One region of the Comamonas aquatica genome, then DNA from elsewhere that is predicted to be linked to it. Evidence: predicted binding sites of a transcription regulator. Region 1 holds the regulator's gene; each other region holds the start of a gene.
What was found. The regulator sigma-54, encoded in region 1, starts transcription at its own class of promoters, with help from an activator protein. The targets are predictions, from matches to a motif close to TGGCANGNAANCTGCTTT.
Positions count from the first base shown of each region.

Region 2: the regulator sigma-54 is predicted to act here: its motif matches at 1,287-1,304, upstream of nirB (nitrite reductase large subunit NirB).
Region 3: the regulator sigma-54 is predicted to act here: its motif matches at 1,523-1,540, upstream of KAQ61_RS16095 (pilin).

Region 1 covers NZ_CP072916.1:3,310,125-3,313,399, reverse strand. The annotation lists gene lptB (LPS export ABC transporter ATP-binding protein) at 1-338, shown strand, start outside; gene KAQ61_RS15625 (RNA polymerase factor sigma-54) at 389-1,969, shown strand; gene KAQ61_RS15620 (methyl-accepting chemotaxis protein) at 2,162-3,275, opposite strand, start outside.
Region 2 covers NZ_CP072916.1:2,599,763-2,603,037, forward strand. The annotation lists gene KAQ61_RS12285 (ABC transporter ATP-binding protein) at 1-356, shown strand, start outside; gene KAQ61_RS12290 (CBS domain-containing protein) at 577-1,017, opposite strand; gene nirB (nitrite reductase large subunit NirB) at 1,452-3,275, shown strand, end outside.
Region 3 covers NZ_CP072916.1:3,419,038-3,422,312, reverse strand. The annotation lists gene KAQ61_RS16105 (M48 family metalloprotease) at 1-67, opposite strand, end outside; gene moaC (cyclic pyranopterin monophosphate synthase MoaC) at 276-797, shown strand; gene KAQ61_RS16095 (pilin) at 925-1,479, opposite strand; gene KAQ61_RS16090 (TerC family protein) at 1,880-2,563, opposite strand; gene sucD (succinate--CoA ligase subunit alpha) at 2,890-3,275, opposite strand, start outside.

The DNA.
Region 1 (3,275 bases):
TGCGCAAGTCGCCGTCGCTGGCGCTGTCCGGCGGCGAGCGCCGCCGCGTGGAGATCGCGCGCGCCCTGGCCTCCAACCCGCGCTTCATCCTGCTGGACGAGCCCTTCGCCGGCATCGATCCGATCGCCGTGATCGAGATCCAGCGCATCATCGGCTTCCTCAAGGAACGCGGCATCGGTGTGCTGATTACCGATCACAACGTGCGCGAAACACTGGGTATCTGTGACCACGCCTTCATCATCAGCGATGGCACAGTACTCGCCCAGGGCACACCCGAGGAGATCGTCGAGAACCCGGATGTGCGCCGGGTCTACCTGGGCGAGCACTTCCGCATGTAGTCTGGCCCGGCAGCGTCGGCAATCACAAGAAAGTTCGAGGGGGTACAGCGTTGAAGCCAGGTTTGTCACTGCGGGTCTCACAGCATCTGGCGCTCACGCCGCAGTTGCAGCAATCCATCCGGCTGTTGCAGCTATCCACCCTGGAGTTGTCCCAGGAAGTCGAGCAAATGCTCGACGACAACCCGTTTCTGGAGCTGGCCTCGGACGACGCCCCGCGCGAGGAGTTCGGCCTGCAGGCCGCGGACGAGCCCGCCCAGCACGAGGGCGGCTCGGTCGACGAAACACCATATTCCATAGCAGACAGCGCAGGTGCCGCAAGCGCTGAAGGCCAAAAAGACCAGGAATCCGCGGCGCCCGACAGCGACGTGCCCAGCGACTGGGAGGGCGACGGCAGCGTCGACATCGCGCACGACGACAGCGAATGGGGCGGCGACGCCCCGGCGCGCGGCAACCGCAATGACGACGAGGATGCCCCCACGGCCCTGGACCTGGCGGGCGCGCACGAGTCGCTGACCGATTTCCTGCACCAGCAGGCGCTGTCGCTGCGCCTGTCCGAGATCGACCGCTATGCGCTGCGTTTCCTGATCGAAAACCTCAACGACGATGGCTACCTCGAGGACCCGCTGCAGGCGTTGGCTGAGGGCCTGGCCGGCACCGACGATCTGGAGCAGCTGGACGAGCTGGTGCACCGCTTCACCGTGGCCCTGCGCCTGCTGCAGTCGCTGGAGCCCGTGGGCGTGGGCGCCCGCGACCTGGCCGAATGCCTGCGCCTGCAGCTGCTGCACCTGCACCGCGAGGATCCGCAGGACGAGATGCTGGGGGTGGCGCTGCAGGTCTGCGCCCAGCCGCTGGAAATGCTGGCGCGGCGCGATGTGCGCAAGCTGATGCAGGCCTGCGGCCTGCCCGAGGCCAAGGTGCGCGCCGCGCTGGGCGTCATCGCTCGGCTGGAGCCCAAGCCGGGGCGGCGCTTCACCGATGTCGAGCGCCACATCATCGTGCCCGACGTGATCGTCAAGAAAACAGCGCGCAAGGGGGGGGATGGCCTGGCGCAGTTCAGCGTGCAGCTGAACCCGGACGTGATGCCGCGCCTGCGCGTGCACGACGTGTACGCCAACGCCCTGCGCAGCCACAAGGGCAGCGACGGGCACGCCGGCCTGCAGCAGCGGCTGCAGGAGGCGCGCTGGTTCATCAAGAACGTGCAGCAGCGCTTCGACACCATCCTGCGCGTGTCCAAGGCCATCGTCGACCGGCAGAAGAACTTTTTCGTGCACGGCGAGCTGGCCATGCGCCCGCTGGTGCTGCGCGACATTGCCGACGAACTGGGCCTGCACGAATCGACCATCAGCCGCGTGACCACGGCCAAGTACATGGCCACGCCGCACGGCACCTACGAGCTGAAGTTCTTCTTCGGCTCGGGCCTGGGCACGGAGACCGGGGGCAACGCCTCCAGCACGGCGGTGCGCGCGCTGATCAAGCAGTTCGTCGCGGCCGAGAGCCCGAAGAAACCGCTGTCCGACAGCCAGATCGCGGACATGCTCAAGGAGCAGGGCATCGAGTGCGCGCGCCGCACCGTGGCCAAGTACCGCGAGGCCTTGAAGATCGCCCCGGCCAACCTGCGCAAGGCGCTGTAGACGCGTTCCGGTCCGGTGGGGGCAGCCGGTGGGACAGCACCGACACAGCGGCCAATCATCAAAAAGAGAGCTGCTGGCGCTCCATACACAAAGGGTTCAGATGGAAAACCATCTGAACCCTTTTATGCAAGCGCGCGAGCAGCTCTCTTTTTAAAACCCCGCGGGCCCGCGCTGCGCGTGCCCGGCGGTGTGTCAGCGCAGGGCCAGGGCCTGCGTGGCGGGCGCGTGGTCCAGCTTGAAGCCGCCGACCACCTCGGCCAGCTGGTGCGCCTGCTGCTGCAACGACTGCGCGGCGGCGGTGGCCTGTTCGACCAGGGCGGCGTTCTGCTGCGTGCCCTGGTCCATCTGGCTGACGGCGCCGTTGATCTCGCCGATGCCGTTGCTCTGCTCCTGGCTGGCGTGGCTGATCTCCGCCACGATGGCGGTGACGCGGCGCACGCTGTCCACCACTTCCTGCATGGTGGCGCCGGCCTCCTGCACCAGGCGGCTGCCGGTGTTGACCTGGTTGACCGAGTCGTCGATCAGCTGCTTGATCTCCTTGGCCGCGGCGGCGCTGCGCTGGGCCAGGGTGCGCACCTCGCCGGCCACCACGGCAAAGCCGCGGCCCTGTTCGCCGGCGCGGGCGGCTTCCACGGCGGCGTTCAGCGCCAGGATGTTGGTCTGGAAGGCGATGCTGTCGATCACGCCGATGATGTCGACGATCTTGCGCGACGCGGCGTCGATCCCGCCCATGGTCTGCACCACCTGGCCGACCACGCTGCCGCCGTGCGAGGCGACGGAGGAGGCGCTGCTGGCCAGCTGGTTGGCCTGGCGGGCGTTCTCGGCGTTCTGCTGCACCGTGGCGGTGAGCTGCTCCATCGCCGCGGCGGTCTCCTCCAGCGAGCTGGCCTGCTGCTCGGTGCGCGAGGACAGGTCCTGGTTGCCCATGGCGATTTCCTGGCTGGCCAGGCGCACCGATTCCGAGGCGGTGCGGATGCGCAGCAGCACGGCGGCGATCTTGTTCACGAAGTGGTTGAAGGCGGTGGCGATCTGTGCCAGCTCGTCCTTGCCGCTGTTGTCCAGGCGCACGGTCAGATCCCCCTCGCCCGAGGCGATGTCTTCCAGCGCATCGCGCACCATGGCCAGACGGCGCAGCTGGCGGCTGACGGCCACCGACACCAGGGCCACGGCCGCCACCAGGCACAGCGCGGTGATGGCCGCCGCCACCTGCAGCAGGTGGCGCAGCGGCGCGGTGGCCTCGGCGCGGTCGATACCGATGGCCAGCACCCAGGGTGTGCCCTCGACCTTGACGGCATACAGCATCTGC
Region 2 (3,275 bases), 710 kb from region 1:
GCATTGCCCGCGCCCTGTCCATGGAACCCCAGGTGCTGCTGATGGACGAGCCCTTCGGCGCGCTGGACGCCCTGACGCGCGCCAAGCTGCAGGACGAGCTGCTGGAGATCGTGGCACGCACGCACAGCACGGTGGTCATGGTGACCCACGATGTGGACGAGGCCGTGCTGCTGTCCGACAAGATCGTGATGATGACCAACGGGCCGGCCGCCACCATCGGCGAAGTGCTGCACGTGCCCCTGGCCCGCCCGCGCCAGCGCGTCGCCCTGGCCGAGGACCGCGAGTACCAGCGCTGCCGCAAGGCCGTGATCGACTTCCTCTACACGCGCCAGGGGCACGTCGAAAAGGCCGCCTGACCCGGCCATCACCCTGCCCAGGCCCTGACGGCATGCCGTCGGGGCTTTTTTGTCTCCCCGCCTTTCGTCGCACGGCGCACAAAACCGGCGTGCCCCAGAACCAGAGCAGGGCCGCCGCGCAAGCGCAGGACCACCGCGCTGGCGGCGTCGCCTTTGCCGAATTGCGCAGCCATCCGAGAGAAGGGGGAGCAGCCCCGCCGCGCAGGGGGCCTTTCCCGGCCTAGCGGCTGCCGCCGTTGATGTAGTGCTCGAGCTGCTCGATGATGAATTTCTGCTCGGAAATGATGTCCTTGACCAGGTCCCCGATGGAGACCAGGCCCACCAACCGGCCGTTGTCCACCACGGGCAGGTGGCGCAGGCGCTTGCTGGTCATGAGCTGCATGCACTCCTCGCTGGTCTGGCTGGGCTGCACGAACAGCACCGACGTGGTCATCACGTCACTCACCCGCGTCTGCGCCGAGGTGCGCCCCATCAGGGCAATCTTGCGCGCATAGTCGCGCTCCGTGAAGATGCCGACGATGGTCTCGTCGTCCTTCACCAGCAGCGAGCCGATGCCCTGCTCGGCCATCAGGCGCAGGGCCTCATAGACCGTCGCCGTCGGGGCAATGGCAAACACCATGGAGGAGGTCTTGGACTTGAGGATCTCTGCAACAGTGGTCATGGAACAGCTCCGGGCAAAAAACACAGATGTGAAAAACCATTTCAGCCCATCCGGGTGCGCCATGCAACCGGGCTTTATCCCCATGTCCCTGTCGTCCACCGGCGCTTGCCCCCTGCGCCGTGCTGGGCACACCGGCGCTCGGCGCCCCCAGCATGGTGCAGCCCTGCCCCAGCGCGGCGCAGCCCGGCGTGCGGGCCGCCAGCCCCGGCGCCCCCTGACGAGAGCACCTGCGCCACGTCCCCGGAGAAGCAACGCGGTGCCCGCCATCCTGGCACGCAGCTTGCATAGCTAGCCTGCGGCCGATGCAGGCCGCGTGCGGGGCGTGTGCAACGGTGCACCAGTCTCGCAGGACGACGGCGTCCCCACGCAGCAGGCCTTTGGCCCGCCCCGCGTGTGGACGCCTTTTTGTTGTGGCGAACTGCCTTGGGGGCACGATGAAAAAATCCCAACTGGTGCTGGTGGGCAACGGCATGGCCGGTGTGCGCGCCCTGGAAGAGCTGCTGAAGATCGCACCCGATCTGTACGAGATCACCGTCTTCGGCGCCGAACCCCATCCCAACTACAACCGCATCCTGCTGTCGCCCGTGCTGGCGGGCGAGCAGACGCTCGACGAGATCGTGCTCAACGACTGGGCCTGGTACCAGGAGCACGGCATCACCCTGCATGCCGGGGTCACGGTGACCGAGGTCGACCGCGTGCGCCGCCTGGTGCACGGCGTGGATGCCGAAGGCCGCCAGGTCAGCGCCCCCTATGACCGCCTGGTGCTGGCCACGGGCTCCAAACCCTTCATCCTGCCGATTCCGGGCCACGACCTGCAGGGCGTGCTGGCCTACCGCGACATTGCCGACACCCAGGCCATGATCGACGCGGCCAGCCGCTACCGCCACGCCGTGGTCATCGGCGGCGGCCTGCTGGGGCTGGAAGCCGCCAACGGCCTGATGAAGCGCGGCATGCAGGTGACGGTGGTGCACGCCAACGAATGGCTGATGGAGCGCCAGCTGGACGATGTGGCCGGCCGGATGCTGCAGCAGTCGCTGGCCGAGCGCGGCATGCAGTTCCTGATGCAGGCCCAGACCCAGGAGCTGCTGGCGGGCGAGGGCGGCCGCGTGCGCGCCGTGCGCTTCAAGGATGGCAGCGAAGTCCCGGCCGATCTGGTGGTCATGGCCGTGGGCATCCGCCCCAACACCGCGCTGGCGCAGCGCATGCACCTGCATGTGGACCGCGGCATCGTGGTCAGCGACACGCTGCAGACCGTGACCGACCCGCGCATCTACGCCGTGGGCGAATGCGCCGCCCACCGCGGCGTGGCCTATGGCCTGGTGGCCCCGCTGTTCGAGCAGGGCAAGGTGCTGGCCAACCACCTGGCCGAATGGGGCATCGGGCGTTACCAGGGCTCGCTGACCTCCACCAAGCTCAAGGTCACGGGGATCGACCTGTTTTCGGCCGGCAACTTCCAGGGCGGCGCGGACACCGAAGAAATCGTGCTGCGCGACCCCTCTGCCCCCGGTGGCGGCGTCTACAAGAAGCTGGTGATCCAAAACGACAAGCTGGTGGGCGCCTGCCTGTATGGCGACACCGTCGACGGCAGCTGGTACTTCAAGCTGCTGCGCGAGGGCCGCTCCATCGCCGACCTGCGCGACCGGCTGATGTTTGGCGAGTCCAACATCGGCGACACCGGCCACGAAGGGCACAGCAAGGCCTCGGCCATGGCCGACAGCGACGAGGTCTGCGGCTGCAACGGCGTGACCAAGGGCGCCATCTGCAAGGCCATCCAGGAAAAAGGCCTGTTCACGCTGGACGAGGTGCGCAAGCACACCAAGGCCAGCGCCAGCTGCGGCTCGTGCACCGGACTGGTGGAGCAGATCATCATGTTCACCGCCGGCGGCGACTACTCCGCCACGCCCAAGACCAAGGCCGTGTGCGGCTGCACCAGCCACGGCCACCAGGCGGTGCGCGAGGCCATCGCCCAGCACCACCTGCTGACCACGGACGCGGTCTTCCGCCACCTGGAATGGCGCACGCCCAATGGCTGCGCCACCTGCCGCCCTGCCGTGAACTACTACCTGGTCAGCACCTGGCCCAAGGAGGCCCAGGACGACCCGCAAAGCCGCGCCATCAACGAGCGCAGCCACGCCAACATCCAGAAAGATGGCACCTACAGCGTGATCCCGCGCATGTGGGGCGGCGAGACCACTGCCAGCGAGCTGCGCCGCATCGCCGATGCGGTGGACAAATACCAGATCCCCACCGTCAAGGTC
Region 3 (3,275 bases), 110 kb from region 1:
CGAGGGCCAGCACCAGCAGGGCATGGCGCAGGGCAGGCGTTGCCCGGCGAGAAAACGGAAATGTCATTGGCGATGTAAAGGCACAAGGCCGTCTGAGGCGGGGACAGACTCTTATGATGCCTGCATTGCGCCACCGTTCCCAGCTTTACCTGCCAATCTGGCAGCGGAGCGCGTGGACTTCGTGCGCGGTGCAGGCCTTGCGAGGCGCGGCACCCAAGATCCATCCCCTCTTCAGCGTCTGCCTGTATGCGCTGTTTCCGCTGAGGATGGTTTTTATGAACCCTGGACCCCTCCGAGCTATGAACCCCGACCAGCACCCCAACCAAGGCCTGACCCACTTTGATGCCCATGGCCAGGCGCACATGGTGGACGTAGGTGGAAAAAGCACAACCCACCGCATTGCCGTGGCCGAAGGGCGCATCGTGATGCAGCCCGCCACCTTGGCCATCATCCAGAGCGGCACGGCCAAGAAGGGGGACGTGCTGGGCATTGCCCGGGTTGCCAGCATCATGGCGGCCAAGCAGACCAGCCACCTCATTCCCCTGTGCCACCCCCTGGCACTGACCCGTGTGGCGGTGGATTTTGAGGTTTTGTCCGATCTGAACACCGTGCGCTGCACTGCCACTGTGGAAACCCACGGCCAAACCGGCGTGGAGATGGAAGCCTTGACAGCCGTCCAAATCGCCCTGCTCACGATTTACGACATGTGCAAGGCGGTGGACAAGGGCATGGTGATGGAGGGTGTCAAAGTGCTGGAGAAGCGGGGGGGGAAGTCCAGTGACTTTGGAGTACGTTGATAAACGTCTCTGCTTTAATCGGTGCCTGCTTGGTGCTATTGAGGAGTTGGGTGCATACGCGGCATTAATAAGTAATGCCCCCTATAGGGGGCATTACTCTGGTCGCCGAAATAGCCTTCGTAAAAAATTAGCGGCAGCTTGCGGGCTTGTATTTAGAGTTTAGTGTGCCTCCGCAAGACCAAACAATTGCAGAGGTCGGAACCGTGCCGGCTGCGAGGGGGGAAGCAGGGACAGCTGCTACAGCTCCAGAGCCACCATTACAACCAGGGGAGCCAGCAGCACAATCCGTTGTGCCATCAGCAAGCTTTCCAGGGACTGCGGCAACCGCATCAGAGCCCCCAGAAGCCGGCGTCAGGGTGAGTGTATTTGCGTTCGCGGTTCCGCCTGCTTTGTCTTTCAGGACTGCGGTGACTACGCCTGTGGTCGCGTTAATTGTCACTGATTGAATGGCTGCGGTAGGATTTGGTGCAGCCCAGCCTGCCCCGAGATCCGATGCGCCGTTTACTGCGTTTTCGGCCACGGTGACCTTTGCGCCTGACATTAGGCTCAAAGCTTCGCTGGCGCGGGCACGAACCATGTAATCTTGATAAGCAGGCAACGCGACTGCGGCCAGGATACCGACGATCGCCACCACGATCATCAGTTCGATCAGGGTGAAACCCTGTTGCATCGTACGCTTCATGAAAAGCTCCTTGGAGTGAAGAAAAATGAAATCCGCAGGACTTGGTGCAATTGGCGTGCCAGCAAGCGATGGTCGGGAAATGGGGCGGTAGCCCGTGCTTTTGAAAAATTTGCTTGCAATTTGGCGTGAAATGTCACTTCTTTGGGGTGGTCTGCGTCTGGAGGGTGACGTTTTTGTCATGCAGTTATGTGTCTATTGAAAAGATAGCTGTCTGCGCACATCGAGCAAGCTTTTAAAGCACCCATCGCGTTGCATTCCTTTTGCAAATTGAGGAGCCTGCTCTACTTTTTAATTCAATCGGATGCTGTTGGCCGGGTCGTTGCGCCAACTACTCTGTAGCGCGCACCCATGAAAAAAGCGCCCGAAGGCGCTTGGTGGGACTGAGGGGGCTGGTGGCCACTCAGGCGGCTTGGCTGCTTTGGCGGGTTTGCATCCACTTGCCCACGGCGACCACCAGCAGGGCGCCGGCGGCGGCTGCGGCGTAGTGCAGCCAGGGGTGGGCCAGGGTGTAGCCGTGCAGCAGGTTGTCGTTGACGATGGTCTCGCCGCCGACCCAGCCGATCAGGGCGGCGCCCAGGGTGATGATCACGGGGAAGCGTTCCATCAGCTTGATCATCAGGGTGGAGCCGAAGATCACCAGCGGGATGGAAATGGCCAGGCCGAGGACCAGCAGCACCATGTTGCCCTGGGCGGTGGCGGCGACGGCGATCACGTTGTCCAGGCTCATGACCAAGTCGGCGATCAGGATGGTGCGGATGGCGGCCACCATGGATCCATGGCCCTTGGCTTCGCCTTCTTCGTCTTCACCACCGCTGAGCAGCTGGTAGCCGATCCACAGCAGCAGCACGCCGCCGATGACCTGCAGGAACGACAGTTCCAGCAGCTTGGCGGCCACGATGGTCAGCACGATGCGCAGCACCACGGCGGCGCCGGAGCCGAACATGATGGCTTTTTTCTGTTGGGCGGGAGGCAGCGAGCGGGCGGCCAGGGCGATGACGACGGCGTTGTCGCCGGAGAGGATGATGTTGATCCAGACGATCTTCACCAGGCCGATCCAGAAGTCGGCGCTATTGAGAAACTCCATTTTTACTCCACTGTTATGAATTGAAAACGCCAGCCTGCGTGCGCAGACCGGCGTTTCTTGTTGGAAGTGGGCAGTTTACGCCCGGGTGGGGGGCGTGGCGTGCGTAGTTTTGCGTAACCACAGGCGCGGGGGCATCGCCAAATCCATGGGGGCATCACGCGCCTTCCGCACGCTCTGGGCGTGCAGCCAGGCCAGTGTGTGCCGGTCGCGGCCAGCCTTTCCTGCAGGGCAAGGGACAACCAGAGCACCTCGGTGGCCTGCGCACCGCACAAAAAAAGCCGCCCCGACAGGATCGGGGCGGCTGGGGGGCAGCAGGGCGCTGGGGCTTACTTCTTCAGCAGGCCTTGCAGCAGGCGGCCCATTTCGGAAGGATTGCGGGTGATGGTGAAACCGCACTCCTCCATGATGGCCAGCTTGGCGTCGGCCGTGTCGGCACCGCCAGAGATCAGCGCACCAGCGTGGCCCATGCGCTTGCCGGGAGGGGCGGTCACGCCAGCGATGAAGCCGACCACGGGCTTCTTCATATTGGCCTTGCACCACATGGCGGCTTCGGCTTCGTCGGGACCGCCGATTTCGCCGATCATGATCACGGCGTCGGTGTCAGGATCGTCGTTGAAGGCGCGCATCACGTCGATGTGCTTCAGGCCGTTGATGGGGTCGCCACCGATGCCGACGGCCGACGACTGGCCAATGCCCAGTTCGGTCAGCTGGG